DNA from 3 places in the Pantoea sp. nfd-35 genome. Region 2 is predicted to be linked to each of the others. Evidence: predicted binding sites of a transcription regulator. Region 2 holds the regulator's gene; each other region holds the start of a gene.

Region 1 (10,592 bases), 2.1 Mb from region 2:
GGTAGCCGGCATCGTAAGGCCGCATAAAACCCACCTGAACCAGTCGCTTACCATGCTGAATTTCTGCTTCGACTACCCGACGGCAACCCTCTGCGCTCATGGCCAGCGGTTTTTCACAGAACACCGGCTTACCCGCCGCGATGGCCGCCAGGGTAAACTCTTCATGCGTCGGATCCCATGAGGTCACCAGCACCGCATCCACATCAGGTGACTGAATCACCTCATAGCCATCCTTGCAGACTTGCGCATCACTATTCAGCCGTTGCAGTGCAGCCTGCGCGCCTTCAACGTTGATATCGGATACCGCGACCACTCTTGCCCCTTGTAAGACATTGTTGCAGCGGCGAATGTGTTCCTGACCAATCGCGCCTGTTCCAATCACACCAAGTTTCAATGTCATAATTACACCTGTAGGGTTAAATCGAAGAGAAGAAACAAGGGCCGTCAGACGGCCCGGAAATCAGTATTTGCGGGCCTGTGCCAGATGCGCATTCAGTTTGTCCGCCACATCCTGCGTGCGCGCCGATTGGGCAGTTTGTGCAACGCCAACGTGCCACCAGCTGAAATATTTATGAATCATGGTCTTGGGCAGTACTTTAATATCTATCAGCGTAGAAACCTGCTGTGTTTTCGCATCGTCCAGCGCAGCCTTAAGCTGTTCCAGCGTGCTGACGCGATAGGTCTTGCACCCATAACCGGCAGCAATTGCGGCAAAGTCTACCGGCACCAGGCTGCCGTTTAGCTTACCGCTGTCCGTATTGCGGAAACGAAACTCGGTAATGAAGCTGTCCATACCGTGCTCCATTTGCAGGTTGTTAATGCAGCCATTGCTCATGTTATCCAGCAGCACCACGTTGATTTTGGCACCCTCCTGAATGGAGGTCACCAGCTCGGAATGCAGCATCATAAAAGAGCCGTCGCCGACCAGGGCATAGACTTCCCGCTGGGGCTCCGCAAGCTTAACGCCTAACGCCGCATTCACTTCATATCCCATACAGGAATAGCCGTATTCGAGGTGATAGCCGTTATAGCCGCGCGTGCGCCAGACGCGTTGCAGGTCGCCGGGCAGGCTGCCTGCAGCACCGACGATGACGGCATCGGCAGGCAAATTTTGGTTGAGAGTACCCAAGACACTGCTCTGGGTCAGCAGAGACTGCGTCAAGCGATTGAATTCGGCGTAGACGGCGTCCCGGTCCAGATGGTCGGCAATCTCGGGCACAAATTCAGCATCGTTATGTGTAACGTGATACACGCGCTGTCTTTCTTCTTCTAACTGGTGCCGCGCCTCGGCAACCTGCGTGCCCCAGTCGTTGCCGTAGTGCTGCGAAACCAGCCCATGACTGAGCGCCAGCAGGGCTTCACGCGCATCGGCAAGCAGCTGCACGCCGTCCAGTTTGTAGCTGTCAAAATTGCTGACGTTGATGTTAAGAAAGCTCACTTCCGGATGCCGGAAAATCCATTTCGATGAGGTGGTGAAATCGGTATAGCGTGTGCCAATCCCAATCACCAGATCGGCGTCTTTTGCCAGCAGGTTTGCCGCCAGACAGCCGGTTTCACCTACGCCGCCAACGTTGAGCGGATGATCGGACAGCAGCGTCCCTTTTCCGGCCTGCGTTTCAGCGAACGGAATCTGATACCGTTCAGCGAACGCCTGCAGCGCCTCGCCCGCCCCCGAATATTTGACGCCACCGCCGCAGATAATCAGCGGCTTACGTTTGCGGATAATAAGCTTCAGCGCATCTTCAAGTTGGGCCACGGTGGGCTGACGACGGTCCAGTCGGTGCACGCGTTTCTGGAAGAAATAGTCGGGGTAATCCCAGGCTTCGCCTTGCACATCTTGTGGTAAAGAGAGCGTGACGGCCCCGGTTTCAGCGGGGTCGGTGAGCACGCGCATCGCATTAATACAGGCGCTCATTAACTGTTCAGGGCGGCTGATGCGATCCCAGTATTTACTGACCGCTCTGAAGGCATCATTGGTGCTGATGCTCAGATCCCAGGATTGCTCAATCTGTTGCAACACCGGGTCAGGTTGTCGGGTGGCAAAAACGTCACCGGGCAGCAGCAGCAGGGGAATTCGGTTCGCCGTCGCCGTGGCCGCCGCCGTCAACATGTTGGCCGCACCCGGGCCAACAGAAGAGGTGCAGGCGATGATCTGACGCCGCAGGGATTGTTTGGCAAAGCCGGTTGCAGCGTGCGCCATTCCCTGCTCATTGCGTCCCTGGTATACCACCAGATCCCCACTGTCCTGTTCCAGTGCCTGGCCCAGACCCAGTACATTGCCATGGCCAAAAATGGCAAAAATGCCATGGACAAACTTCGTCTCATGCCCGTCTACGTCAATGTATTGATTATCAAGAAATTTAACTAATGCCTGTGCGGTAGTCAGTTTGATGGTGGCCATAAACTTTCCTCAACGTGCTGGCTGTAGCGGCGTCCGGCCCCGCGTATAAACGGCGTGACGTAACGGAGAGAGCTACCGGGATAACTGAAATGTCAGAGGATTATAAACAAATGCATTTTTCATTAAATACAATTACAGAAGAAATATTTCATTTTGCGAGGGGGATCAAATTTACATTCCTGCCGATCCCACGTAATACGCAGGAAAGGGGGGAACTGGAATGATTGGTGAGAGTTGCCGTTTTTTAAGATATTTCATTTCATTGTCAGGTCAGCCCTAAAAGACGGGCGGTGAGTCTGCCGCCTTGTGGTACGCGGTGCGCAGGGCATGGCGATAAAGTACCGGGAGCGACAGATTTTTAACTGGTTCACATAATTGCATTGTAAGTTTCATTTTGAATTGAGTTTGGAATATTTGTTCCTCATACTGTGTTTATCGCTAATCAGACACCTTCAGACCCCGATATCCAACTTGTCCACAGTGTCTGCTCATCACAGAAGGAAACCAGAAGCATGAGTACACAACAGAAGCGTCTTGATGTGATTTGTATTGGACGCATCGCCGTAGACTTCTATGGTCAGCAAATTGGCGCGCGACTGGAGGACACCACGTCCTTTGCCAAATATCTTGGCGGTTCATCGGGTAACGTCGCTTATGGCACCGCTATTCAGGGGTTGCGTTCAGCCATGCTGGCGCGCGTGGGCGATGAGCATAACGGCCGTTTTTTACGTGAAAGCCTGCAAAGGGTTGGGTGTAATACCGATGCGCTGATAACGGATAAAAAACGCCTTACTGCCCTGGTGATTCTCGGCATCAAAGACGACGAAACGTTCCCACTCATTTTTTATCGTGATAACTGCGCCGATATGGGGCTGGTGCCAGAGGATATCGAGGAGTCCTTTATCGCCTCCTCCCGCTCGGTAGCGGTCACCGGCACGCACTTGTCACATCCCCAGACCCGGGCGGCTGTGCTAAAGGCGCTGGAGCTCGCCCGCAAAAACGGCCTGCGAACGGCGCTGGATATCGACTACCGGCCAGTATTGTGGGGATTAACCTCGCTGGGTGACGGTGAAACACGTTTCATTGCATCGTCAGAGGTAACGGCGCAACTGCAGCAGGTCGTCCACTATTTCGATCTTATCGTAGGCACCGAAGAAGAATTCCATATCGCGGGCGGCAGCACCGATACGCTGACGGCGCTGAGAAATGTCCGTGAGGTCAGTAAGGCTACGCTGGTCTGTAAGCGGGGTGCAATGGGATGCGTTGTCTTTGAACATGAGATTCCGGAAAGCTGGGAGCAGGTAACGCTGCACAGCGGCGTGCGCGTCGAGGTGTTAAACGTGCTGGGCGCAGGTGACGCGTTTATGTCGGGCCTGCTGCGTGGCTGGTTAAATGATGAAGGCTGGGAGCAGGCCTGCCGTTATGCCAATGCCTGCGGTGCGTTGGTGGTTTCACGCCACGGTTGCGCGCCGGCGATGCCGACCCGAGAAGAACTGGACGATTTTCTGAGCCGCGAAAACGCCGTCAAGCGTCCGGATCTGGACAGTCGATTAACGCACCTGCACCGCGTGACCACCCGGCAGCGTGCCTGGCCGGAACTCAATATCTTTGCCTTTGACCATCGTAAGCAACTGGTCGATATGGCCAAGGCAGCGGGGGCTGACGTCAGCCACATTCCTCAACTCAAGCTCCTGCTGCTCCAGGCCGCAGAGCAGGCGGTACAGCAGGCAGGCATTGAAAGCAAAAGCGGCATTCTGGCCGATACCACCTTCGGGCAACGGACGCTTAACGCCATTACCGGCAAGAACAGATGGATTGGGCGGCCGATAGAGTTACCGGGATCCCGACCGTTACGCCTTGAACACGGCAATATCGGCACACAGCTTGCCAGCTGGCCAATGGAGCACGTGGTAAAATGTCTGGTGTTTTATCACCCGCATGACAGCGCCGAACTGCGTGAAGAGCAGGATGCCGTGTTGCTGGATGTCTGGAAAGGCTGTAACAAAAGCGGGCATGAACTGCTGTTGGAAGTGATTCTGCCAGAGGGGCAGCCAGACCGTAACGAAGCCTGTTATCTGGCGGTTCTGAGCCACTTTTATGCGTTGGGAATCAAGCCGGACTGGTGGAAATTACCGCCCCTGTCAACAGCGAGCTGGCAGGCCATTGGCACCCTGATTGAGGCGCAGGATCCTCACTGTCGCGGTATCCTGTTGCTCGGGCTGGATGCGCCAGAGGAGACGCTGAAACTCGGTTTCGCTGCGGCTGCGGCTGCGCCATGGGTGAAAGGCTTCGCGGTGGGACGGACGATTTTTGCCCAGCCTTCAAGTCAGTGGTTGCAGGGTGAAATTGACGACGCGGCGCTGGTAACGGCTGTAAAAGATAACTATCTGCGTTTGATTGATTACTGGCGCACGGCACGTGAGCAGGCGTGAAAAGAACCAGAATCGAGCCGTGTGGAGACGTGCTTTTCCACGCGGCTCGCTGTTTTCAGGGCGGGAACCTGAAATAACACCCATATCAGGCAAGGGCCTGTTGCGGTTATTTCAGTTTAATGCTCTTCACTACCGTTTCAGCATCGCTTTGCGCCTGCTGCTGGTTCTGGCCCGGCAGCGTGATCTGCATGGTCATCAGCTTACCATCCACCTTTGCCAACACGACGGAAGACCAGGAGGTCTGGTTATTGGCTGAGATCACGGTGTCCAGCTGCTGTGCAGGTTCGCCACCCAGGGTGACCGCTTTGTTAGAGACAACCTGTAGCTGCGGATCGCGGTTACGCTGCTGTTGTTCCATGCGCTGTGATAAAACATCCAGCCCTTCGTTAGTGGGATCACCTGCAATGACGATAATCGCCCGCGCGCCGCTTTCATCAGCATACACGTGCATATTGGTGCTTTGTGAGCCCAGCTTGCCGCTCTTATCGGACATGCCCGGCGGTAAGGCGAAGCTTAACTTGCCATCCATCAGCGTCACGGTTTGTGCCGACTGACTGGCAGATGCGCCGTTGTCGTTTGCCGCGTCATCTTTCTTTTGGTCACAGGCGGCAAGGCCGAGGACCAGCAAACCAATTCCCGCATATTTCACTAAATTACGCATCAGAATCCCTTTTTAAATTTCCACTCAGGCGTTTATACAACAGGAATCAGGCTGCAAACGCAACCTGAGTATTGTCAGAAGATTTTAGCGGATTGTCAGGAAAGGCTGTATTGCCGGTTAGCCGAAATGTATCTGTGGTTGAGCCTGGCGTTCGGCCAGACGTTTCAACGCCGCATTGAGCAACACACCATAGGCAGGCAGGAAGAACACCATGCAGATCAGCACCTTAAAACTGTAATCGACCAGGGCGATTTCCACCCAGTGCTGCGCCATAAACGCATCGGAGCTTTTATAGAAGGCGATAAAAAAGAACGCCAGCGTGTCGCTGATATTACCTAAAAACATGGCACAGCCGGGCGCTATCCACCACTGCGGCAGGCGACGCAGGCGGTTAAAGACATGCACATCCAGAATCTGGCCCAGCGCGTAAGCCATAAAGCTGGCGCAGGCGATACGGGCGACAAACAGGTTCACCTGCTGCAATGCCTGCCAGCCTTGCCACTCGCCCTGATAAAACAGGCTGGAGATGGTATAGGAGATAAACAACGCCGGCACCATGACCGCCAGAATAATCCGCCGTGCAAGCGGCGCGCCAAAAATGCGGACGGTGAGATCGGTTGCCAGGAAGATAAACGGGAAACTAAAGGCGCCCCAGGTGGTATGGAAACCAAAAAGGGAGACGGGCAACTGCACCAGATAATTACTGGAGGTAATCACCAGCAGGTGAAACAGGGACAGCCAGAAAAGCGCATAAGTGCGCTGACGCGGAGTAAATGCGAGCATAGTTAGCCTTTTTAATCGTGGGGTGAGGGAACCCATTGCAGGGCGCAGAACGGTCCGCGCACTACGGTTTCATGAACAAAAAACGGCCGCATCTTACCCTGGTGTGCTATTAATGCAATGGCTAATTTTAACGCAATCGTTATCGCCTTGCGTCAAAGGGCTGACGCGCTAGAATAAGCGCCCGCCAACCTGAATTGAGATCGTGATGAGTGATGCATTTTCTTCCGCCGACCATCAACTGGATGCGTTAGGCCTGCGCTGTCCCGAACCGGTCATGATGGTTCGCAAAACCGTGCGCGGGATGCAGGATGGTGAAACGCTACTGATCGTGGCTGACGATCCGGCGACCACGCGGGATATTCCCGGTTTTTGCCGCTTTATGGAGCATCGCCTGTTGGTCGCGCAAACCGACACGCTGCCTTATCAGTTTTTGATCAGAAAAGGGATGGGCGAATAACGGCGGCACCTGCCGCCGTCAGGTTGTTAATCCCGCGTGCGCAGCAGCCGCAACGCGTTCGCCGTGACCAGCGCGGTCGCGCCAGAATCAGCCAGCACCGCCAGCCACAATCCGGTCAGTCCGAGAAGCGTGGTAACCAGAAACAGCGCCTTAAGCCCTAACGCAATGCCGATATTCTGACGAATAATTGCCCGGGTGCGACGCGCCAGACCGATCATTGGAGCCAGATGGCTGAGCTGATTGCGCGTCAGAGCCGCATCGGCTGCTTCCAGCGCGACATCGGTGCCGCTGCCCATGGCGATGCCCAGCGTGGCCGCCTTCATGGCTGGCGCATCATTGATGCCGTCGCCCACCATTGCCACAACCTGATGCTGACTGAGCTGGCGAACCCGCTCAACCTTGTCGGCGGGTAATAAGCCTGCGTGCCACGCGATATCCAGTTGTTGCGCCACCACAGCCGCCGCTCGCGGGTTATCCCCTGTGAGCATAATGCTGTTGATGCCGAGCGCCTTTAACGCCTGCAACGCGGCAGGCGTTTCACTGCGCAGCCGATCGCGCAACGCGAGCGCACCCAGCGCATCACCATTACGCAGCACAATCACCAGGGTTTCGCCCTGGGCTTCCTGCTCGCTAATCATGTCCAGTTGCCGGGCGTTCAGCGCGTTGACGTAAGCCGGTGCCAGCAGTTCAATGCGCTGGCCTGCAACCTCGGCCCTGATGCCGCTGCCGGCGATGGCCTGTTGATGCGCGGCTGCCGGAATTGTCAGGGATTTCGCCTGGGCCGCAGCCACAATTGCCGTAGCCAGCGGATGCGTGGAGCCTTGTTCAACGGCGGCGCCCAGCAGCAGAATCTCGTCTTCACTGAGATCGCCGAATGACAAAATGCGGGTTAACTGCGGTTTGCCTTCCGTGAGCGTCCCGGTTTTATCGAACGCAATCGTCTGCACCGTACTCAGGCGTTCCAGGGCTGCACCGCCCTTGATTAAAGCGCCGCGCCGCGCCGCGGTCGCAAGGCCAGACGTAATGGCCGCTGGCGTCGAGATCACCAGTGCACAGGGGCAACCGATGAGAAGTAACGTCAGCCCTTTGTAGATCCACGGTAGCCATGGACCCGCGCCGAGCAGCGGCGGTATGACCATGACCAGCAGCGCCAGCAGCATGATTGCAGGCGTGTAAATGCGGCTGAAATTATCGATAAAGCGTTCCACCGGAGCACGATGGCTTTCGGCTTCCTCAATCAGCTGCAAAATGCGGTCAATCGCGCTCTCGCCGGGTTTTGACACCACGTCCAGCGTCACCAGCCTGTCCACGCTGGTGGCGCCAGCAAGCACCTTATCGCCCCGCATGCGAAGAACCGGCAAAGACTCGCCGGTTAAGGCGCTTTCATCGAAGCTGGCGCTTTCCGCGACCAGGCATCCGTCAACCGGCAGGCGACCACCGGCGGCAACCTCTATACGGTCGCCTGGCTGCAGCGCCGCCAGTGGAACCTCACTGCGAACGCCATTTTGCAGGCGCACGGCCGATTCGGGACGGATCGCCATCAGCTGACTCACGCCACTGCGCGCACGGATTGCCGCATAGGCCTCCAGGCGTTCACCCAGTTGGAACAGCAGCAACACCATGGCTGCTTCCGCATGGGCGCCAATCAACAGCGCGCCCGCCGACGCCAGCGTCATCAGGGTTTCAATCGTAAAAGCGGAGCCGGTTCGTAGACGTTGCCAGGCTTTACGCGCGACCGGTGCCAGACCAACCAGCGTGGTGAGAATAAATAATCGATCGCCCCACACAGCATTGACCTGGCTGAGCGCAACGCTGGCCAGCATTAACCCGGCGAGCAGAAAAAGGGGGATATGTGTTTGCCAGGGGGCGGGTGAAGAAGCGGAAGCAGCGGCGGAGGAGAGTTGAAATCCGGCTTTTCTGACGGCGTCTTCTATCGCGCCTTGAACCGGTGCGCGGGCGTCAACAATCAGCTTCTCACTGGAGAATACGACGCGGGCCTGGGTGACGTCAGGAAGCTGACGAACGGCCGTTTCGATAGCGCGGGCACAGCTCGGGCAGTCCATGCCGCTGACCAGCCAGCTGAACTGAAAAGCATCTGAGGACCGTCGTCGGTCACCTTCGTCATTGGCTTCACTGCTGGATGAACTGCCGCACGCGCAGTCACCACCGCAGCCATTGCCGTCAGAAATTTCAGGCGTTGCCGCAGTAACAGACAGCGTACCGGAACGAACAGGGCGGATTGCACAAAGCGGTTTTGCGGCACGGTGCGTACCGCAGGGCTTACCGCAGCCACAAGCATGATGTTGATGCATATAACCTCCGGAAAACGTGGGCACCATGCCCACGCCTTATCTTACACCCGACGGTTTATTCCATCTTCAGATTTATTGTGACGCTTTCTTAGTAAATCCACAGGGAGCGGACAATCATAAAGTGGCCCGCAAAATAGCAGGCTGCGACAATGGCGCTGTCTGCGCTAAAGCGGCGACGGTAATGGCTGATAAACCACACAATATTGGCCAAAAGAAGCAGGGCCGAACCGACGAGAATCGAAAAGCTGTAATCGCTGGGACGGAAAAAATATTGCTCTGCCGCCATCCAGTTCATCACCAGCGTCATGCCGATAAGCGTACAGACCGGCCAGCGTAGCGTTTCCAGCTTGCTCCACAGAATGCCAATCACGACAACCCCGATGATCAAAAAGGTCAGCGGAATGGGCCAGTAGAAACTCATCGTCATGTTGGCGGCGAAGCACAGCGTATAGAGCAGATGCGACAGGAAAAACGCGCCCAGCGCGTAGAGCGTCTGCTGACGTGGAAGCAGCGTCAGCGTATCGCCGACAAGTGTGGCGACCAGCCCGGCCACAATCAGATAGTCTGACGTGTTGCGCGTGGGGGCTTGCCAGGCGAGGCCGACTAACAGCAGTAAGGTTACCGGCTTGAATAACCAGCGTTGCCATTGAGGTCCCCGGTAAGAGGCATCCACATACAGCCAGCCGGAGAAAAGTACCGCGAGAAAGGACCAGAGCATTGCTTCTCCCTATTGACCAAAAATGGTGACAGTTCCTGAAATACTCCTGTCAGTCTAGGTTACGCCAGCCTGATGTGACAATCGGTCAACTCTGGTTGTATGCTTTAGCGCGCCATGTACGCCATCTGTAACCTGAGAAACGTTGGGATATTATGAAACCACCGCTACTTTTTATCATTGTGCTGGCTGTTATCGCCGTTTTAGCGACTCGCCAGTTCATCAAACAGCGGCGTGAAGCCGCCGTCAACGATGCCTCGCCGGTTCGCACCCTGACAGTCGAAGTGAAAACCAAACGTGAGTTTTCTGTTTCCAGCCGGCGCTCGCGTGAACGGGAAGTGATCGCCGGTGATGAAATGCGCTATGAGGCCTGGTTTCATCCGCTGAACGGCGAAAGCGATATTAAGATGCGGGTAAGTGAAAGCGACTACCATCTGATGGACAAGGGCACGCAAGGGGAACTGACTCTGCAGGGCTCGCGCTTTATTCAGTTTACGCCCGCCCGGCACTGACGGCGGGCCAGGTGCCCGCCGTGACGACTTACTTACGTGGAAAGTTTTTTTTCTGCCACGCGACCAGTTCGAATACGCCAAACAAAAAGACTTTTATCTGGGTGACACGATCGATCGGCGGCGCATCTTTACCTTGGGTGGTGCGCAGCAGGACCAACTGCAGACCATGCATCAGAATCATAAATATCAGAGCCACATTGATAAACCAGGTCAGTGGCTTAGGATAAGGATGAATCAGGTTAAACAGTAAAAAACCCCATACGCACAGCATCAGCAGGCGTCCTAAATTAAGTAACATCGTGTGTCTCCTGTTGGCGCT
Region 2 (10,592 bases):
CACGCCGAGGCGGATACCCGCTTTCAACCACCGGCCGTATCTGCGCTGGCCAGTGAGAGCGATAGCGCAGAGGCAGGCTGGAGTGCACTGCGCACTTTTACTGTCGTGGTCGCGGGTTGCGCATTCTGGATTACGACGCAGTGGTCTTCGGGCGCATCGGCGCTCACCTTCACGGCGATCGCCTGCGTGCTTTACGCCTCGGCTCCCTCACCCACAGGCAGCATTACGTTATTACTGAAAACGCTGTTGTGGCTGTTTGCATTTAGCTTTGTGTTTAAATTCGGGCTGATGGTGCAGTTTAATCAACTATGGCAACTGCTGGCGGTGTTATTTCCCTTGTTGCTGACCCTGCAACTGTTCCGGGTGCAGCAGAAACAGCGGGCCGCCATGTGGGGACAGTTTATTGTTTTTCTGGGATCGTTTCTGGCCGTGACCAATCCACCAGACTGGGACTACCAAACGTTCTTTGACGGCAATATCGCCAAAATTTGCGGCGTACTGCTCGCCTGGCTGGCGTTTCAGCTGCTGCGCCCCAGTTCGGATAGCCGCCGCAGCCGGCGCCATATTCAGTCTCTGCGCATGGCTTTTCTCGATCAGCTTCGCCCCCGGCCCCATTTGAGTCAACACCGCTTCGAGTCGCTGATCTATCATAAGATCGGCCAGCTCAGCAGCAGTCGGGATGAAAAAGCGCGCGTCTGGCTACTGCGCTGGGGCGTGGTTTTGCTCAACTGCTCACACCTCGTCTGGCAGCTGCGCGACTGGCCCACCGAATCCGCCGTTCTGAATCAGTACCGCGTGCGCGCGATGCAGGATCTGCAACATGTGATGAGCCTTCGCGGTGTTCAGCACCGGCAACTTGATGCGGCACTGGATGCGCTACAGACGATGACAGATGAAACGATCAGGGAAAATACCCGGGAAGCCGGAACGCTTGCCGGATTGTTGTGGCGCTTACGTTGTTCGCTGGAACAGCTGAAACAGGCCATTCCCGACTGACTACTGACAGTACTGCTGATGCTGGCGGTTAAAATCATCCTGCAGTTGCTGTACCGTTTTTTGTCCTTCGAATCGCGTCTTATCCGCCTCAGAAACCGGCTCAATAACCAGCGCTTTTTCATCCGGGGAGAAAATAAAGCGCCGGGAAATGAAGGTGCCAGTGAAGCTTTTCCCCGTGATGCCGCCGCAAATCATCACCGTATTGTGGTGATAGATCGTGGTATCTGTGAAATTGGTTTCCGTGGCGCTACGCAGAACATTTTGGCAATGCGATGCTTCAAGTTTTTGCACCACGTCCCGACTCAGCCGCTCACGGCCCTTCGCGATATGTTCACACCGAATCCGTGCAGGATTGGTATCAATGGTACGCTGAAGCTCTCGCCCGGTTTCGGTTACCAACTGCGTATCATTGGGTTTATCACAGCCTGCCAGCAGCAGGCACAGTAACCATGCGCCCTTCCATTTCATTTACCCTGCTCCTCAGGTTGTCAGGCTTTATGACGGGAATCAGTATCATAGGGGGGAATGAAGGCATGATGCTACAACAAATCTTCAACGTACGAAAAGCCATGCTGGCGGCAACCGATGCCGCCAGACTGTCTGATCAGATTACGCCGCAGGCAAAGCGGGCCCCGCCGCCGCCTAGCGGTTTCGGGTGATCCGCGTGATTATCGCCGCCCACGTGAACCATCAGTGCCTTGCCTTTTATCTCACTCAGGTTTTTGATCCGGGGTGCCAGCACGGGATAGCTGGCCTTGCCCTGGTCATCCACGTAGAGCGCTGGCAGGTCCCCTAAGTGACCTTCACCGTAGGGTCCGAGATGTTTACCGGTATTATCCGGGTCCAGATGACCACCCGCCGCGCCCGCGGCCACCGTTTTCCCCTCTGATTCACCTGGTTCACAGCTGCCTTTCGCATGGACATGGAAGCCGTGGATGCCCGGTTTTAGCCCCGCCAGCATGGGCGTAAACTGCAAACCATATTGCGTTTCTTCGATCTTCACCGTGCCAACAGATTTGCCGATACCCTGCGGCGACACCTCATGAATCGTCACCTCTTCACTGGCGGCCTGGGCTGCGCCGCAGGTTAACAGCGTCAACAACGCGATAGTTTTCACTTTCATTGTGGCTCCTTAGTGCTCTGGGTTCAGCTTAAGCCTGGCCTCAGTGCGCAAAGATTGCCGCAAATTGACGAATGTTTACGCTCAGGGTACGTCGTAGCCCAGCGCTGCTTTACGAATACAGAACCACTGTTGGCGACTGAGCGACAGATCCACGGCCCCCGCCGCCTCGGTGACGCGCTGGATTTTGCCGGAGCCGATGATAGGTAACGGCTTGCTCGGCAGGCGCATCACCCATGCGTAGACGACCTGTTCCAGACTGGATGCGCCTGTCTCCTCTCGGACCCGCGCCAGCTCGTCGCGCAACGGCTGGAAATGGGGATCGCTGAACAGACGTCCGCCCCCGAGACAGGACCATGCCATAGGGCGCAGGCGCTGCTGCTGGCAGTGATCCAGCGAACCATCCAGCAGCACGTTTTGCTGAACGGGAGAGATTTCAAGTTGATTAGTGACCAGGCTAAAAGGCAGACGCGACTGCAACAGGGCAAACTGCGCAGGTGTAAAATTGGACACGCCGAAATGAAGCACTTTACCGGCCTGATGCAGTTGAAGAAACGCATCGGCAACGTCATCGGCGTCCATAAGGGGATCGGGCCGATGAATCAACAGGAGGTCGAGATAATCGGTGTGAAAAGCCTGCAGCGAACGCTCTGCGCTGGCAAGAATGTGTGCGGTATCGGTGATGTAATGGCCAATCTGATGTTCGGGTTTGGCGCGCGTCGCAATGCCGCATTTCGTGACAATCTGAAGCCGCTGGCGCAGCGAGGGTGCCTGTTTTAATGCTTCACCAAACGCCGCCTCGCAACGGTAATCACCATAAATATCGGCATGATCGACCGTGGAAAGCCCCAGTGAAAGATGGTGTTCAATAAAGGCGACCCGTTGCTGTGGCGTCATGTCCCACTCCATCAGGCGCCAGTAGCCCATAATCAGCGGTGAAAAGTGAGGGCCCTGTGGCGCAATAGCTTGCGGTTGTAACATCGTGTTCTCCCTGTGACACAAAAGCGGCTGGTTGTCTGTCAGGGAGTATAACGGAAATCGTGCGGGGGTCAGAACAAGGTCGGTTGCTGGGGTTCCTGAGGCTCATCCTTATGCTGCTGACGCAGCATACGCAGGCGGCGCTGATGGCAAAGGCGCAGCACGTCACGTTTCTGGCTGTCGGTATAGCGCATCCAGTTAAAACGCTCGTCGCGGCTGCGCAGGCAACCGAGACAATAGCCACGTGAATCTGTCTGACAAATACTCCGGCATGGACTGGGAACCGGAAAAAACTCAAGCTGCTCTGCCACAACTGCCCCCGCTAAAACGTGCATCCCTCTATTGAAGACAGACTGGTGCGATTGTGCAAGAAATAATCACAACACGAACAATTTATTCACTTTCAATACGTGATGATTTAACACTCTGTGCCTGTCCCGCGATTAAAATTTGCATTAGACCGATTGGTCTACCAGGATAAACCCCATGAACAAGATGCCACAACGTCATGAAACACGTGAACACCTGCTGATAACGGGCGAGAAGCTTTGCCTGCAGCGCGGATTTACCGCCATGGGGCTGAGTCAGCTGCTGACACAGGCGGCCATTCCGAAAGGGTCGTTTTATTACTATTTCCCGTCAAAAGAAGCGTTTGGCGTTGCCCTGCTTGAGCGCTACTTTGTCCGCTACCTGCATGAGGTAGAGCAACAGTTGTCTCAGCCAGCGGGCACGGTGAGAGAACGATTGTTAGACCATTTCAGACATGCGCTTGCGGTGTTTGAACAACAGGGGCACATCGTCGGTTGTCTGAGTGTGAAACTGTCGGCTGAAGTTTGTGACCTGTCTGAACCCATGCGCGGTGCCCTGCAGCACGGTGCCAGTCATGTTATCGCGGCTTATAGCCGCGCCTTAACGACGGCACAGCAGGAAGAAGGACTGATATTGCCGCATCCGCCTGAACAGCTGGCAGAGCTACTCTATGTCTTGTGGCTCGGTGCCAGTTTGCAAAGCAAGCTTTCCCGTAAGGCACAGCCCCTGCGGCTGGCGTTTATTACCATCGAACAGTGGCTGAAAGCGCCACTGGTTTAAAAAAACCACAATTTGTAGACGACCGGTCTACTTAAAAGGAGTTATTATGGCGAGTACTCAGCTGTTTCGTCCGCTAAAAGTTGGCGCAATTACCGTGCCTAATCGTGTCTTTATGGCCCCGCTGACACGCTTGCGTAGCATTGAGCCAGGCGATATCCCGACGCCGTTGATGGCCGAATACTATCGTCAGCGCGCCGGGGCGGGCCTGATTATTACCGAAGCTACCCAGATTTCTTTCCAGGCCAAAGGTTATGCGGGTGCGCCGGGTTTACACACCCAGCCGCAAATCGCCGCGTGGAAAAATATCAACGAAGGTATTCACCAGGCAGGCGGACACAGTGCCGTACAGCTGTGGCACACCGGCCGTATTTCACACAACAGCGTCCAGCCGGAAGGTAAAGCGCCGGTTGCGCCTTCGGCGATTCCCGCAGGCACACGTACCTCCCTGCGTGCCGAAGACGGCAGCGTGTATCGCGAAGATACCTCAGTGCCGCGCGAACTGAGCATCAGTGAAATTCAGCAAATCGTTGCCGATTTTGGTCAGGCCGCTGCCAATGCGCGGGAAGCAGACTTCGACATGCTGGAACTGCACTCCGCTCACGGCTATCTGATGCACCAGTTCCTGTCACCGTCCTCGAATCAGCGTACCGATGAGTACGGCGGCAGCGTTGAGAAACGCGGACGTTTTGCGCTTGAAGTGGTCGATGCCGCGATTGCCAACTGGTCAGCGGATCGTGTTGGTATCCGTGTCTCTCCTGTCGGCAGCTTCCAGAACCTGGATAATGGCCCGAACGAAGAAGAAGATGCACTGTGGTACATCGCTGAACTGGCGAAACGCAAGATTGCCTATCTGCATATGTCAGAACCTGACTGGGCAGGCGGTACACCTTACAGCGACGCCTTCCGTCAGAAAGTCCGTGATACCTTCCCGGGCGTAATTATTGGCGCTGGCGCTTACACCGTTGAGAAAGCGGATGATCTTATCAGCCGCGGCTTGATCGATGCCGTTGCCTTTGGTCGGGATTACATCGCTAACCCGGATCTGGCCCAGCGTTTACAACAAGATGCACCACTGAATCCACAGCGTCCCGAATCCTTCTACGGTGGCGGCGCTGAAGGCTATACTGACTATCCTGCACTGTAAAACGCAGGCAGCCGTGAGTCTTTCACGGCTGCGGTTATTCTTTGGCGATTATCGTCGCTATACTGAGTGTTTGTGTCATCCGGGGATGACGTTTTTCAAAAGAGGAAGCTATGCGTTTACTTCATACCATGCTGCGCGTTGGCGATTTGCAACGCTCCATTGATTTTTACACTCGCGTGCTGGGCATGCGCCTGCTGCGCCAAAGCGAAAACGCTGAATATAAATATACCCTGGCGTTTGTGGGCTACACCGAAGAGAGCGAAGGTGCCGTTATTGAGCTGACCTACAATTGGGGCGTTGACAGCTACGATCTCGGTAACGCTTATGGTCACATCGCGTTGGGCGTTGATGATGTTGCCGCAACCTGCGAGCGCATCCGTAACGACGGCGGTAACGTGACGCGTGAAGCCGGCCCGGTCAAAGGTGGCACCACGATCATTGCCTTTGTTGAAGATCCAGACGGTTATAAAATCGAACTGATCGAAAATAAACATGCCGGACACGGCCTCGGCAGCTAAGCCGTCAACATCAGCCCGCGCAACGCGGGCTGATTCTTGCTTCCCTTACCTGTACCTGCTGCAGACGGGGCGCTTTTTTGGCATACTACGCGCTGCCCTTTTTCTGCAATGAGATCCTGATGTCTGAATCGTCTTCCCCCAACGCACTCAATCAACGCTTTCGTGGTTTCTATCCCGTGGTTATCGATGTGGAAACGGCGGGCTTCAATGCGCAAACCGATGCGCTGCTGGAAGTCGCGGCCATTACGCTGAAAATGGATGACGAGGGTTGGCTTCATCACGACCAGACACTGCATTTTCATGTTGAACCTTTTGTCGGCGCTCTGCTGCATCCGGAAGCCCTTGCCTTTACCGGCATCGATCCCAGCAATCCGTTACGGGGCGCGGTGAGCGAATACGAAGCCTTGCATGCCATTTTTAAACTGGTGCGCAAAGGCATTAAAGATACCGGGTGCAATCGCGCGATCATGGTGGCGCATAATGCCACCTTCGATCTTAATTTTATGAATGCCGCCGCCGAACGCGCCAGCCTGAAACGGAATCCGTTTCATCCTTTTGCCACTTTCGACACGGCCGCTCTGAGCGGGTTAGTGCTGGGTCAGACGGTACTGGCCAAAGCCTGCAAAGCGGCCGGGATGGAATTTGACAGCAGTCAGGCGCACTCTGCGCTGTATGACACGCAGCAAACGGCCACGCTGTTCTGCGAACTGGTCAATCGCTGGAAACGTCTGGGAGGCTGGCCGCTGGCTCTAGCGGAAGAAGCAACAGAAGATCAGGGCGCGGCGGAGTAAACGCCCGTTAAACGAAGAAAAGGCCGACGATGTCGGCCTTTTTTATTATTCCGCTTCTTTAAACTTCTCAGCGGTTTCTTTGACCAGCGGTTGTAATTCGCCACGCTGGAACATCTCAACAATAATGTCGCAGCCGCCAACCAGTTCGCCATCGACCCACAGCTGAGGGAAGGTTGGCCAGTTAGCATACTTTGGCAGCTCTGCGCGAATATCCGGGTTCTGCAGAATATCCACGTAAGCGAAGCGCTCACCACAGGCAGACAGCGCCTGAACCGCCTGGGCAGAGAAACCGCAGCTTGGCAGTTTCGGCGAACCTTTCATGTACAGCAGGATCGGGTTTTCTGCGATCTGGCGCTGAATTTTTTCTACAGTACTCATTATTGCCTTCCTTAATTCGTCACTTCGTGTTTCTTTATTGTAGCGACTTCCCTTCAGGACTGAAAATGAGATTTTCTTCCCGTTAGGGCAAACCGCCATGTTTGTTAAGTCCGCTTGCGCGCTATCCACCCGCTCATCGGGACCCAAAAGGTGAATGCATTAATAATTTGCAATAATTTTGCTGAGTTAACCTGCTGAAATTGCTTATTTATGCCTGCTTTTTACCCAAGTTATTAATTAATAAAAAAAGGACTTACTGTTTTAAAAAAAACTGGACTAGAATGTCTTCGGCGCTGATCGTTGATCAGATTTTTCTTAACCTTGTCAGATATCTGTTGAACCTGACAGCTTAACCAGTAAACGGACTATGCGTTCAATTATTACGCTTCTTATTCTGGCTTTTGCGCAACTGTTCTTTAACGTCGCCTCTGCATCACCGCAGGCGCCGGTTAAGGCCAGCTTGCATAAGGTAGAGAAAAAAAGTGCGCGCGAAGATGAGCGGCGCAAGCGACGCACGGTTAAAGCGTCGGCGAAAAAAAGCCGTTCCTCCGCAGAGCAGAAATCCAGCAAAACGCTTAAAACCAGTAAAAATCCCTCTCACGCGGTTGCCTCTCACAAAACCCTGACCAAAGCGACTGATTCACACAAGAAGCTCACCAAAAAAGTGGCCGCCAACGCCACCAGCAAGAAACGCTATGGTCATCAACGCGCGGTGAAGGTGGCGAAAGCGGACAGCAAGGATACCGGCACCATCAAAATGAGCAACGCACACCGTCAGCGCTATCAAAAAGCACGTGAAACGGCGATGGCAAAACTGATGGGACAGCTGGGCAAGCGCTACCAGTGGGGCGGAAAATCGCCGCATACCGGTTTCGACTGCAGCGGCCTGGTGTGGTACGCCTACAAAGATGTGGTGAAATTTAAAATTCCGCGTACTGCAAATGAAATGTATCACCTGCGGGATGCCGCGCCGGTGAATCGGGAAGCGCTGGAGAAAGGCGATCTGGTGTTTTTCCGCATCAACGGACGTGGCACGGCCGACCACGTGGGTGTTTACCTGGGTAACGGTAAATTTATTCAGTCACCGCGTACCGGAAAGGACATTCAAATCAGTGCGTTAAGCGAAGATTACTGGCAGCGCCACTATATTGGTGCGCGTCGCGTCATGACGCCAAAAACCGTTCGCTAAACGTCACTCCTCCGTCATACCGACGGAACGCAGCCGGGACAGGGAAACCTTCCCGGCTTTTTTATTAGTTCAGAATGGCGGTAAAGCTGAACGCAATAATCATCAACAGTGCAGCCGCCGTGGTCATCAATGACAGTTTCAGATCGGTACTCATCACAACTCCTTAGGCACAATTTTAGTAGGGGTTAAGCATTTTCCCACACGCGTGGGTAAAAATCTCGTTTTATCCGCGCAGCCTTGTTAGAATCCCCTCTTTGTTGCGCAACAGCGCGCAACATCGGTTGCGTCAGCACCCTTTTCAACCGTTATTTCCTGCCCCGATGCCCCATAACCGGTCAGAAAAACGATTTTTTTGCAGAAATAACCGTCCGCTGACGCAAACGTTTAACAACATGCTTATCAACAGGTTAGATAAGCCCGGGAGTTCGATTTTCATGGCAACAATTAAAGATGTGGCGAAACGTGCAGGCGTCTCTACCACAACCGTTTCTCACGTCATCAATAAGACGCGCTTTGTCGCAGAAGATACCCGCGAAGCGGTCTGGGAAGCGATTCGGGAATTACATTATTCACCCAGCGCCGTAGCACGCAGCCTGAAGGTGAATCACACCAAAACGCTGGGCCTTTTGGCCACCTCCAGCGAGGCGCCCTATTTCGCTGAAATTATTGAAGCCGTGGAGAATCACTGCTTTGATAAAGGCTACACCCTGATTTTAGGCAACGCGCATAACGACCTGCAAAAACAGCGTGCCTACCTCTCGATGATGGCGCAGAAGCGCGTCGATGGGCTGCTGGTCATGTGTTCTGAGTACCCGGATGATTTGCTGCAAATGCTGGAAGCCAACCGCAATATTCCCATGGTGGTCATGGACTGGGGCGAATCCCGTGCCGATTTTACTGACACGGTGCTGGATAATGCGTTTCAGGGCGGTTATCTGGCCGGCCGCTACCTCATCGAACGCGGGCATCGCGATATTGGCGCCATTCCAGGGCAAATGGAACGTAACACCGGTGGTGGCCGTCATGCCGGTTTCCTCAAGGCGCTGGAAGAAGCCGGTATTCAGCCGCGTTCAGAGTGGATTGTGCAGGGCGATTTCGAGCCTGAATCCGGGTATCAGGCTATGCAGCAAATTCTGTCGCAGAAGCAGCGCCCAAGCGCGGTGTTCTGCGGTGGCGATATTATGGCCATGGGCGCTATCTGTGCCGCCGATGAAATGGGCCTGCGCGTCCCGCAGGATATTTCGGTGATTGGCTACGATAATGTGCGCAACGCACGCTATTTCACGCCTGCACTGACTACCGTGCACCAGCCAAAAGCGCAACTGGGGGAGAAGGCTCTGGAGATGCTGCTGGACCGCATTACCAGCAAGCGTGAAGAGTCGCAAACCATCGAAGTGCATCCGACACTGATTGAGCGACGCTCTGTAGGCTACGGTCCCTATCGCGACTACCGTCGCTAATCCTCGCTCAACCACTCCTGATTGAGCGTTTGCGCATCACCCAGGTAATTGAGCAACCAGCCCAATGCCGGTGATGCGCGATCTTCCGCCCAACTGACGCAGCAGGGACTTTCTGGAAAAGGCTGGGGCAAGTTAAGTTCAGTCACTTCGCCGCTGTCCAGTAGCGGGCGGGCTAAGTGCCCCGGCACCATTGCGACGCACAGCCCGGCCCGGACGCAGTCCAGCCCGGTCTGCCATTCAGGCACCACCAGTCGGCGTTGATTATCCAGAGCCCAGGTCATACGGCGCGGTAACGCGCGCGAGGTGTCTTCCAGCACCAGCGAAGGCCAGTTGCGCAACGCCTCATCATCCAGCCGGGCGACCTGGGTTAACGGATGTTCCCGCGCGACGATGCAGCGCCAGTTCAGGGTTCCCATATCGCGGAAAGCAAACCGCCCGCCCACCGGAATCGCCTGAGTCGCGCCTATTGCGACCTCGACTCTTCCGTCAGCCAGCGCATCCCATACGCCGTTAAACACTTCATAACTGATGTGAAGCTCCATATCCGGAAAGTGGCGATAGAAATCCCTGACGAACTGACGGGTTCGGTGCGGTTTCACAATGCAGTCCACCGCAATCGCGATTTGCCCTCGCCAGCCGTTGGCCAGTTGCTGGCACTGACGGCGCGTGGCATCCATTTTTTTGATGACGCTGCGGCCTTCTCGCACAAAATGTTCGCCCGCAGGTGTCAAAACAACCTCCCGGTGCTGCCGTTCAAACAGCGGTACCGCCAGCCAGGTTTCAAGCTGGCGAACGGTATAGCTTATGGCAGAAGGCACACGGTGTAACTCCTGGGCCGCGGCACTGAAACTGCCGCCACGCGCGACCGCATCAACCACTTCAAGCGCATATTCAGACCACATATCCTGCCTTTAAATTTTTTAACAGCA
Region 3 (10,592 bases), 1.9 Mb from region 2:
AACAGGCCCTGCTGGAACAGCTCTACCAGCTCGTTGCCCTGGCCCCAACTTCAGCAAACTGCTCCCCGGGACGCTTCGTTTTTGTCACCTCAGCCGAGGGGAAAGAAAAGCTGAAACCGGCGCTGGCGTCCGGCAATCTTGAGAAAACAATGAGCGCACCGGTCACCGTTATTATTGCCTGGGACAGCGAGTTTTATCAGCATCTGACGATGCTGTTTCAACATGCCGATGCGCGTAACTGGTTTACTAACACGCCAGATTTAGTCAAAGAGACGGCGTTTCGCAACAGTAGCTTACAGGCAGGCTATCTAATTCTGGCAGCCCGAGCGCTGGGGCTGGATGCGGGACCCATGTCGGGCTTCGATCCGCTAAAAGTTAACGATGCCTTTTTTGCCGATACCACCTGGCAGGCGAATCTGTTAATTAATCTGGGCTATGGCATCCCGGATAAACTTCCTCCCCGTTTGCCCCGCTTGAGTCTTGAGCAAGCCTGCCAGTTCGTCTGATATCCCAGCGCGTTACGACTTTTTCGTAACGCCCGTTTCTGCTGGTGACTTCTGCCTGTAGTGAGGGCTCCAGCCTGCTGCTTTTCTGAAAAAAGGGCAAGCTGTATGCGGTAGCCTGAGAAAGCGCTTATAATGGGGTTGATGATTATTTGACCATTTTCATGGAGAGACAGATGGCGGGTCATTTTGTTCGTTGGACAGGCAATCCCGGGCAGTTGGTGGCTGATAGCGCCATCCCGCAGGACATCATCGACAGCGCGCAGCATCTTGCGGATAAACGTCGAGGGCGATTTCTGGCGGCCCGTATCTTGCTGGCACAGCTCATGCAGCGTATTTACGGCCTTCATCGTCTTCCGCCCATCGTTAAGCGTCATAACGGCCGCCCGGCCTTTGCGGATCGCGATCTTCCTGACTTCAATATTGCCTACGCGGGGAATACCGTGGGCGTCCTGCTGGCTGAAGAGCGCAGTCAGGTCGGCCTGGATATGGATATCGTGCGGGCACACAGTCGTCAGACGCAGGCGCTGATGGTGCAGGGGTTAAGTTCAGGAGAAATCGCCTGGATCAATGCTCAGCAAGATGTGCCTGAGGCCGTGACGCAGATCTGGACGCTGCGCCACAGCGTAATGAAACTGCAGGGCGCAGGTGAAGAAGGGCTGCGTTCGCTACAGCTATTGCCCGGCGCCGGGCGCCTGCGTACAACGCTGCCCACCGACCTGCAGATTCTGTGCGATGCGGAGCCCACGCTGGTGTGGTCCTGTGCTTTATCACCCCATGTGCGGCGCCTGTACTTATGGGAAATCACCGGCGGCGGCCAGTGGTCTGCACTGCGTGATATCGCGTTAGATAAGCCGGATGACGGGACAAAAATGATGCGTCTGACGACGCTGCATGGACGCGCGCTGGCCTCATACTGACCCAGTAACAGGCCGCCAGCGCACGACTTCCCAGGGCGCTCAGTGTGCGTCGATAAACGCGATTTTAAGCACAAACAGTAACGCGACAATCACCACGCAGGGGCTGATTTCACGCCAGCGCCCGGTGCCAAGTTTCATGACACAGTAAGCAATAAAGCCCAGCGCGATGCCTTCCGTAATGGAGAAGCTAAACGGCATCATCGCGGCCGTAACAAAAGCGGGAACGGCCTCCGTCAGATCGTCCCATTTAACCCGCGACAGGCTGGCGGTCATCAGCACGCCAACGTAGATCAGCGCGCCCGCTGCGGCATAGGCCGGAACCATGGCTGCCAGCGGTGATAAAAATGTGACCAGCAGGAACAGAAGGCCGGTGACGACCGCCATCAGTCCGGTACGACCACCAACGGCGACGCCAGACGTACTTTCAATATAGGCCGTAACGGAAGAGGTCCCTGCCAGCGCGCCAGTAACGGAACTGATGCTGTCGACATAGAGCGCCTGTTTCATCCGTGGGAAAGTCCCTTTTTCATCGACCAGGCCGGCTTTATCGGTGACGCCAATCAGCGTACCTGATGAGTCAAACAGATTGACCAGCATAAAAGAGAAGATGATGCCGGCCATGCCAATATTGAACGCGCCTTTGATATCGACCTGACCGACCACAGAGGTGATGGACGGAGGCGCAGAGAACAGACCCACAAACTTCACGTCGCCCAGCATCCAGCCAATCGCCGTGGTGACGATCATCGAAATCAGCACGGCGGCGTGAATATTGCGTGACGCCAGAATGGCGATAATAAAGAAACCCAGAGCACCCAGCAGCACGTTATGCGAGCTGAGGTTGCCCACAGTGACCAGCGTATCCGGGTTGGCCACAATGATGCCGGCGTTTTTCAGGCCCATCATGGCAATGAACAGGCCAATGCCGGCGGTAATGCCCACGCGCAGGCTAAGTGGAATATTGGCGATCATCCAGTAGCGAATACGCAGCAGCGTCAGGATAAGCAACCCCAGCGCGCCCCAAAAGATGGCGCCCATACCGACCTGCCACGAGTAACCCATAGCACCCACGACGACGAAGGCAAAAAAGGCATTGAGGCCCATTGCCGGTGCCAGTGCGACCGGAAGATTGGCGAACAGGCCCATCAGGATGCTGCCGAATGCGGCAATAAGACAGGTCGTTACGAACACCGCCTGGGCGTTCATCCCTGCCACACCCAAAATTTGTGGGTTTACAAAAACGATGTATACCATGGTCAAAAACGTGGTAACGCCAGCAATGACCTCGGTACGAACCGTTGTACCGTGTTCCTGCAATTTAAATACGCGCTGAAAAAGGCTTTGTTTGTTCATGCCGTTTATCCGGAAGAAAATTTCACCGGCGCGTATCCTGGCGATTTTGCCCGGGCAATACAATGATTTTTCGCAACCGATTGCCATTATCACAACGCGTCAGGCTTAGGGTAGAGTGTAGGGGCACCCAACTAAAAGGATGGAGTCAGATGTCAGCAGAATGCGTCTTTTTCGATTGTGATGGTACCCTGGTAGACAGCGAAGTGCTTTGTACACGCGCTTACGTCACCACCTTTGCCCGTTACGGTATAACGCTCTCCCTGCAGGAGATGTTCGAAAAGTACAAAGGGGTGAAACTGTATGACATCATCCGTGACGTTAGCGAGTCGCATGGGGTCAGATTACCGCTGGACGAACTTGAACCCGCCTACCGGAGTGAAGTTGCCCGACTTTTCGATCTGGAGTTGAAGCCGATAGCCGGGGCGAAGGCGTTGGTGGAGCAGATGAACGTCCCGGTGTGCGTGGTATCCAACGGTACGGTCAAGAAGATGCAGCACTCGCTGGGATTAACCGGCATGCTGGACTACTTTGCCGAGCGCCTTTACAGCGGTTACGACATTGGTCACTGGAAACCCGAGCCTGAGCTGATGTTTCACGCCGCAGAGCAAATGCGAGTGCCTGTTGAGCGTTGTATTTTAGTGGATGATTCTGAAGCGGGCGCGCGGGCCGGAATCGCCGCTGGCATGCCAGTGTTCTACTACTGTGCCGACGCGCACAACCCGGAACTGGATCACCCGCTGGTCACGGTGTTTACGGATATGGCGGCGCTGCCTGAACTGTGGCGTGCGCGGGGTTGGAACCTGACAACCTAGCCTCAGGTTACCCAGTGGCGCCTGTCCAGCCGACTGAGCAGCATCGCCAGAAGCAGGCTGCCTGCCAGGGTGACCATAAAGACGGCGGGCAGATCCAACCAGGGACGCGTCATATCATCATAGTGATTTGTACGGATGAAATGGATAAACAGCGCGTGAAAACCGTAGATGGGCAGCGAGTAGCGCGAAATCGTCGCCAGGCCAGGCAGAGTGCGTTGATTAAAGGCATTTTTGAACACCAGCAGGGCGCTGATGGCCGCAATAAACACCAGCGGTCCACAATAGAGATACCAGGTATCGTTAAATGCGCCGTTGACGATTAATGCCCGTTTAGTGCCCAACATAATACCGGTCACGCAGGCCAGGAAGGCCAAGACCGCCAGCGCAGTTACGCCGCGCCTGTCTGTTTCCATGGTGCCGATAGCACGCCCCAACAGCGCGTAGAGCAGGTAATAAATACTGTCTCCGCTCAGATAGAGGTTGATCGGTAACCAGTGAAACCGCCCCCATGACTGATCCATGGTATTGGGATTAGCCAGCACCGCCACAACCAGCACCAGCACCGCCACATAGCGGGGGCGCACGCTTTTGACCTGAATTAAGGGCGATAGCAGGTAAATGCCGATCAGCGCGAAGAAAAACCACAGATGATAAAACACCGGTTTCTGTAGCATTTTCAATATTGAACGGCCTTCACCGATGGGCGTTAGCAGGCTGATATAGACCAGCGCGACGGCGCTGTAAAACAGCAGGCATCCGACGAGTCGCCATAGATGACGGGGTTGTGCGCTGCGTTCGCCAAAGAACAGGTAGCCGGAAATCATAAAAAACAGCGGCACACAGATGCGTGACGTTGAGTTGAGCAGGTTGGCGATGTCCCACCAGTGACCTTTTATCGCCATCGGCCCGGCCAGATACCAGGTGGTGGTATGGATGACGATGACCATCAGGCAGGCAACTGCCCGCAAATTATCTATCCAGTAAATCTTTTGCGACATGGTTTCCTCTGGCGCAGTGCGTCCCGGTGCCAAGCGTAGCCAGTCGCGTTGCAGTCAACAAGCGCGCCGACAGGGATTCAGAACCCTCTGTGCGCAAGATCGCATGAAAAAAGCCAAACGGCACAGGTTAATTTTGCCGTTCAGCATCGCTGTGGCGCTGAACGTCATCCTAAAATCCACTCTCCAGGCTGCGCGGCAGGATTTCCGGCTGCACATCGCGCGGTCAAAGGGTATACTGTCGCACTCTTTTTTTATCTAGCCGAACCGCGTGCGAACTCATCATGCAAAAGTTTGATACCAAGACCTTTCAGGGCCTGATCCTGACATTGCAGGATTACTGGGCGCGCCAGGGCTGCACCATTGTTCAACCACTGGACATGGAAGTGGGCGCTGGTACTTCACACCCAATGACCTGCCTGCGCGCACTTGGCCCGGAGCCGATTGCCGCCGCCTATGTGCAGCCGTCCCGCCGTCCTACCGACGGCCGCTACGGCGAAAACCCGAACCGCTTACAGCACTATTACCAGTTTCAGGTGATCATCAAGCCATCGCCGGACAACATTCAGGAGCTGTACCTTGGGTCGCTGAAAGAGCTGGGTATGGATCCCACGGTGCACGATATTCGCTTTGTCGAAGATAACTGGGAAAACCCTACGCTGGGTGCCTGGGGACTCGGCTGGGAAGTGTGGCTTAACGGCATGGAAGTGACGCAGTTTACCTATTTTCAGCAGGTAGGTGGCCTGGAGTGCAAACCGGTTACCGGTGAGATCACCTACGGTCTTGAGCGACTCGCGATGTACATCCAGGGCGTTGACAGCGTTTACGATCTGGTCTGGAGCGACGGTCCGTTAGGTAAAACAACCTACGGCGACGTGTTCCACCAGAACGAAGTCGAGCAGTCTACCTACAACTTTGAATACGCCGACGTGGATTTTCTCTTCACCTGTTTTGAGCAGTATGAGAAAGAAGCGCAGCAGCTGCTGGCGTTGGAAAAACCTCTTCCGCTGCCTGCTTACGAGCGCATTCTGAAAGCCGCACACAGCTTTAACCTGCTGGACGCGCGTAAAGCGATCTCGGTGACGGAGCGTCAGCGCTACATTCTGCGTATCCGCACCCTGACTAAAGCCGTGGCTGAAGCCTATTACGCTTCTCGCGAAGCGCTGGGCTTCCCGATGTGCAATAACAAAAAGTAAGAGGCAGCCATGACTGACAAAACGTTCCTGGTGGAAATCGGCACCGAAGAGCTGCCACCGAAAGCATTACGCAGCCTGGCGGAAGCCTTTGCTGCTCAGGTGACTGCCGAGCTGGATGCGGCTAATCTGAACCATGGCGAGGTAAGCTGGTTTGCTGCCCCGCGCCGTCTGGCGTTGAAAATCGCCAGCCTGAGTGCCTCCCAGCCCGATCGTGAAGTAGAAAAGCGCGGGCCTGCGGTCGCGGCGGCCTTCGATGCAGAAGGCAATGCCACTAAAGCAGCGGAAGGCTGGGCACGCGGTAACGGTATTACGGTTGAGCAGGCTGAACGCCTGAGCACCGACAAAGGCGAATGGCTGGTTTATCGTGCCCAGGTTAAAGGTGAGGCTGCTCAGGCATTGCTGCCAGGAATGGTTGCCACTGCTCTGAGTAAACTGCCAGTACCTAAACTGATGCGCTGGGGCGACAGCGACGTGCAGTTTGTGCGTCCGGTGCATACCGTCACCCTGCTGCTGGGCGATGAACTGATTCCCGCCACGATCCTTGGCATTAAGTCAGATCGCGTTATTCGTGGTCACCGCTTCATGGGCGAAAGTGAGATCACGCTGGAGAACGCCGATCAGTATCCGGATGTGCTTGAAAAGCGCGGTCAGGTCATTGCTGACTATCAGGTTCGCAAGGCCATGATTAAAGCCGATGCAGAAGCCGCGGCGCGTCGTTTAGGTGGAGTCGCTGACCTCAGCGACAGCCTGCTGGAAGAGGTGACGTCGCTGGTGGAATGGCCGGTCGTATTGACCGCCACCTTTGAGGAAAAATTCCTTAAGGTGCCGTCTGAAGCGCTGGTTTACACCATGAAAGGCGATCAGAAGTACTTCCCGGTTTATGATGCGGAAGGCAACCTGCTACCAAACTTCATTTTTGTGACCAACATTGAGTCCAGCGATCCGCAGCAGATCATTTCCGGTAATGAGAAGGTTGTACGCCCGCGTCTGGCGGATGCCGAATTCTTTTTTGATACCGACCGCAAAAAGCGCCTTGAAGATCACCTGCCGCGCCTCGAAACCGTGCTGTTCCAGAAAGAGCTGGGTTCGCTGCGTGACAAAACCGATCGTATTCAGGCCCTTGCCGGTTGGGTCGCCGCGCAGATTGGTGCTGATGTGAATCACGCCACGCGCGCGGGCCTGCTGTCCAAATGCGACCTGATGACCAATATGGTGTTTGAGTTCACCGACACGCAAGGCGTGATGGGCATGCACTATGCGCGTCATGACGGCGAAGCCGAAGATGTTGCGGTGGCGCTGAACGAGCAGTACCAGCCGCGTTTCGCAGGGGACGATTTGCCGTCCAGCCCGGTTGCCTGTGCGCTGGCGATTGCCGATAAAATGGACACGCTGGCCGGGATTTTTGGTATTGGTCAGCATCCAAAGGGCGATAAAGATCCCTTTGCACTGCGTCGTGCCGCGCTGGGCGTGCTGCGCATTATCGTAGAAAAAAATCTGCCACTCGATCTGCAAACGCTGACCGAAGAAGCCGTGCGCCTGTATGGCAGCAAGCTGAGCAATGCCAATGCGGTTAATGACGTCATCGACTTTATGTTGGGTCGCTTCCGCAGCTGGTATCAGGAAGAAGGCCACAGCATTGATACGCTGCAGGCGGTACTGGCACGTCGTCCAACCCGTCCGGCCGACTTTGATGCCCGCATGAAGGCGGTCTCACACTTCCGCACGCTGGATGAGGCTGCCGCGCTGGCCGCTGCCAATAAGCGCGTCTCTAACATTCTGGCTAAATCGACCGAACCGCTGAATGACAGCGTGCAGGCGTCGTTGTTAAAAGAGAATGAAGAGATTCAGCTGGCCACCTTCGTGACCGCTCTGAGCAGTAAACTGCAGCCTTACTTTGCAGAAGGTCGCTATCAGGATGCGTTAATTGAGCTGGCGCAGCTGCGCGAAGCCGTAGACAACTTCTTCGATAAAGTGATGGTTAATGCGGAAGACGAGGCGGTGCGGATTAACCGTCTGACGCTGCTGTCGAAACTGCGCGAACTGTTCCTGCAGGTCGCTGATATTTCGCTACTGCAGTAACCGGCCTCGACGATGTTGAAAAGGGACGAGAAATCGTCCCTTTTTTATTCTGTGTGTCCCGTCCTGAATAATCGAGGTACGTTGCCCATCGACAGGGCGATATGTGAAATCTCATCTGTAGAGCATGTTTATATTCAGGCGCTGCAGCCGGTTACCGGCACAGGCGGCGCTATCCGCGAGTCTATCTCAAGCCGCCAGGCATCGTGGCGGCACAGCCCGAATACCCGCTTTAAAATGTCCAGGTAACGCCTGAAGAAAGCGTCCAGTAATACTGTTGATCCGTCATCGGACTGTCGCGAAGTGCGCCAGTCAGGAAGGTGACTTTGGGCTGAAGATAAATATGCAACGGCGTAACCGGGTGCCAGTCAAACGCCAAAGCAAGCCACGGCGTAATGCCCTGATGACGCCAGGAAGGTAAACCGCTGCGCTCGGATTCCTGAGCGTTCACGCCGTAGTAATAGCTTGCCTGCTGCTTATTCAGCCAGTCCACCCCAACCTGCGGATAAACGTCCAACTGCATGAACGACACCTGGCCCGCCCATGCGACCGTTCCCAGTAATCCCCGGCTTTCATTCAGCGTATCCGCAGAGAGTTCCGTTCTGAAAGCACCGACGGGGGTTATCTTTTGATAGCTGATGCCGCCCATCATGGTGCTGTGGCGGATGTCTAGCTGTCGAAGCGCCGGGTCAGATGACTGGCCGGGATCGAATTCGTTATCCAGATACCACCAGCGCGCCTTTAGCTGTGTGGTGTCATCTTTGATCAAATAGGCGCCGACTTCGGTGCCGTCAATATAGACATGGTTGTTGTCATATCCTACATAAGGCAGACCTGAAAACTGCGTTTTGTACTGGCGATAAGGCGTAAAGTTCGCCTCGCCCTGGGCGCCCAGCGTCAGCCCCTCAGCCCAGGCCTGTGTGATATTACCGACCAGGAGGCAGCACAAGGCCATTCTGAAGTGTGATCGCATGATAGTGATTTGTCCGGTTTTCGTCTGTCTGAGGCAGTGGGCTGCCAGGTCTCACAGCCCATGACGAGGCCGGAGCGTAAATAAAAAAACTGAGCGTGGTAATGAACTGCCTTTTACCCTGGCTTACGGCCCGCGCGCGCCGGGCCGCTTCAGGACAGGGCCTGAGCGAAAGATATAGCGGACTCGCTGCAGCAATGCAAGGCGCGGCGATGCTTATTCTTACCGGGTTCATCCCCTGATTACCGCTACCTTCTCTGACTACTGGGACGTAACATCAATCAATCGTCAATCGGTCCTGAATTCCGTCAATTTTATCCCTTTATTTATTGTGGGAATAAGGTGTTTTTGTTAAGGTCCCGTTCCGCCAGATAACCGTTAATTTCGCAGGTTTACCGCGATCTAATGATGTTTTTCCCGTGAGTGGCAAGGCTTAAAAAGAAAATATCTGGCGCAAACAGGCTGTTTCATTTCGGATGAGACAGGGCTGAATAATACTGAACTCACAGCCCTGTCTTGAAAGGATAAGGCTGTCTGTATCAGAGAATTAACAGGGTGCGATGCGCCACCTGTTTTTTATTATCAGGACTGTTGTATGAACAAGGTGATTATTTCCGCTATTTTCTGTGCGCTGCTGAGTGGTGCGGTGCCCGCAGTGGCAAGTCAAACGCTGTCTGTAGGCTATGCGCAGAGTAAAGTTGAAGATTTTAAAAATATGCCCGGTGTGAATCTGCAATATCGTTATGAGTGGGACTCGCCGGTTAGCGTAGTGGCCTCTTTCACCACTCTGGAGAACAGTGAGGACAGCAACAGTTCTTTTTTTCAGCGCCATACGTCCGATCACGTAAGCGCAAAATATTATTCTTTACTGGCGGGGCCGGCATATCGTCTGAATCAACGGGTCAGTGTTTATGCGCTGGCCGGCTTTTCCCATGCCGCGATGAGCCGCCAGTATCACGGCTATGATTCTCAGGGAATGCCTCAGGACATCCAGTTTTCGGAGACGACCAATGCGTTGGCTTACGGGGCCGGTATTATCATTAACCCGGTTAATTATCTGTCTGTAACCCTGGGTTACGAAGGTTCCCGCACCCGGGTTGAAGGAGAGCAACGCGCTGTTAACGGCGTTAATCTGGGGGTGGGTTACCGTTTCTGATTGCACGTTTATGCAGATTTGCTCTGCATCCTTCGCGGCGTGCCTCTCACAGCTTCAGAATACGCATAACGCCGCTGGCCCTTCAGAAACCCGGCTACTGGCAACTTGCTGCGCCGAGTGATCAGGATGCGGGCGGCGTGGTTCGGGCAAAGCTTTCGCGCTGAAACAGGTTTTCTGCCAGCTTGACTAACGCCGGGCGGCCAACGCACCAGTTCGGCACGACGCGACGGAAATTCAGATAACCGATCATGCAGCCCGTCGCAATATCCGCCAGATTAAGTGCGCCAGTGTTGATCCATTTTCCTTCGTTCACGGAGGCTTCCAGGCTGTCCAGGCCACGCTGAATCTTTTCACGATTACGCAGTAAAACCTCTTCTGACTGCATATCGCCCGGACGTAACTGCTCACGCACAATCACCAGCGCCGCGTCACTAATACCGTCAGCTAACTTCTCGAGCTGACGAACGTTTAACGATGCGAGGGAAGTGTCAGGTAATAAAGCAGGCGTCGGGCTGCGCTGTTCCAGGTACTCAGCGATGATGCTGGAATCGAACCAGATCTGATCGTCCTCCGCGACCAGTGCAGGCACTTTTCCCAACGGATTATATTGC

Evidence for each region. Region 2 encodes PurR, which represses purine synthesis genes. Its sites were predicted from a motif close to CANGCAAACGTTTGCNTG; they were not measured.
Region 1: a site for PurR is predicted at 6,407-6,424, ahead of tusA (sulfurtransferase TusA). Genes of this name have one in related genera too.
Region 3: a site for PurR is predicted at 2,846-2,863, ahead of P9J57_RS20350 (NCS2 family permease). Genes of this name have one in related genera too.

Annotation. Positions count from the first base shown of each region.
Region 1 covers NZ_CP122403.1:336,283-346,874, forward strand. The annotation lists gene iolG (bifunctional inositol 2-dehydrogenase/D-chiro-inositol 1-dehydrogenase) at 1-400, opposite strand, end outside; gene iolD (3D-(3,5/4)-trihydroxycyclohexane-1,2-dione acylhydrolase (decyclizing)) at 461-2,401, opposite strand; gene P9J57_RS01550 (bifunctional 5-dehydro-2-deoxygluconokinase/5-dehydro-2-deoxyphosphogluconate aldolase) at 2,914-4,833, shown strand; gene P9J57_RS01555 (DcrB family lipoprotein) at 4,940-5,494, opposite strand; gene P9J57_RS01560 (7-cyano-7-deazaguanine/7-aminomethyl-7-deazaguanine transporter) at 5,612-6,277, opposite strand; gene tusA (sulfurtransferase TusA) at 6,483-6,734, shown strand; gene P9J57_RS01570 (zinc/cadmium/mercury/lead-transporting ATPase) at 6,761-9,046, opposite strand; gene P9J57_RS01575 (lysoplasmalogenase) at 9,135-9,764, opposite strand; gene P9J57_RS01580 (DUF2500 domain-containing protein) at 9,917-10,273, shown strand; gene P9J57_RS01585 (DUF1145 family protein) at 10,302-10,571, opposite strand; gene rsmD (16S rRNA (guanine(966)-N(2))-methyltransferase) at 10,561-10,592, opposite strand, start outside.
Region 2 covers NZ_CP122403.1:2,481,556-2,492,147, forward strand. The annotation lists gene P9J57_RS11525 (FUSC family protein) at 1-996, shown strand, start outside; gene P9J57_RS11530 (hypothetical protein) at 997-1,464, opposite strand; gene sodC (superoxide dismutase family protein) at 1,601-2,119, opposite strand; gene P9J57_RS11540 (aldo/keto reductase) at 2,201-3,097, opposite strand; gene P9J57_RS11545 (DUF1289 domain-containing protein) at 3,166-3,405, opposite strand; gene P9J57_RS11550 (TetR/AcrR family transcriptional regulator) at 3,581-4,183, shown strand; gene nemA (alkene reductase) at 4,230-5,327, shown strand; gene gloA (lactoylglutathione lyase) at 5,438-5,845, shown strand; gene rnt (ribonuclease T) at 5,965-6,636, shown strand; gene P9J57_RS11570 (Grx4 family monothiol glutaredoxin) at 6,682-7,017, opposite strand; gene P9J57_RS11575 (C40 family peptidase) at 7,382-8,203, shown strand; gene cydH (cytochrome bd-I oxidase subunit CydH) at 8,268-8,357, opposite strand; gene purR (HTH-type transcriptional repressor PurR) at 8,638-9,663, shown strand; gene punR (DNA-binding transcriptional activator PunR) at 9,660-10,565, opposite strand.
Region 3 covers NZ_CP122403.1:4,401,079-4,411,670, reverse strand. The annotation lists gene P9J57_RS20360 (malonic semialdehyde reductase) at 1-506, shown strand, start outside; gene P9J57_RS20355 (4'-phosphopantetheinyl transferase family protein) at 680-1,423, shown strand; gene P9J57_RS20350 (NCS2 family permease) at 1,463-2,776, opposite strand; gene yieH (6-phosphogluconate phosphatase) at 2,926-3,588, shown strand; gene P9J57_RS20340 (acyltransferase) at 3,591-4,586, opposite strand; gene glyQ (glycine--tRNA ligase subunit alpha) at 4,868-5,779, shown strand; gene glyS (glycine--tRNA ligase subunit beta) at 5,789-7,858, shown strand; gene P9J57_RS20325 (MipA/OmpV family protein) at 8,088-8,828, opposite strand; gene P9J57_RS20320 (Ail/Lom family outer membrane beta-barrel protein) at 9,421-9,981, shown strand; gene P9J57_RS20315 (glutathione S-transferase) at 10,103-10,592, opposite strand, start outside.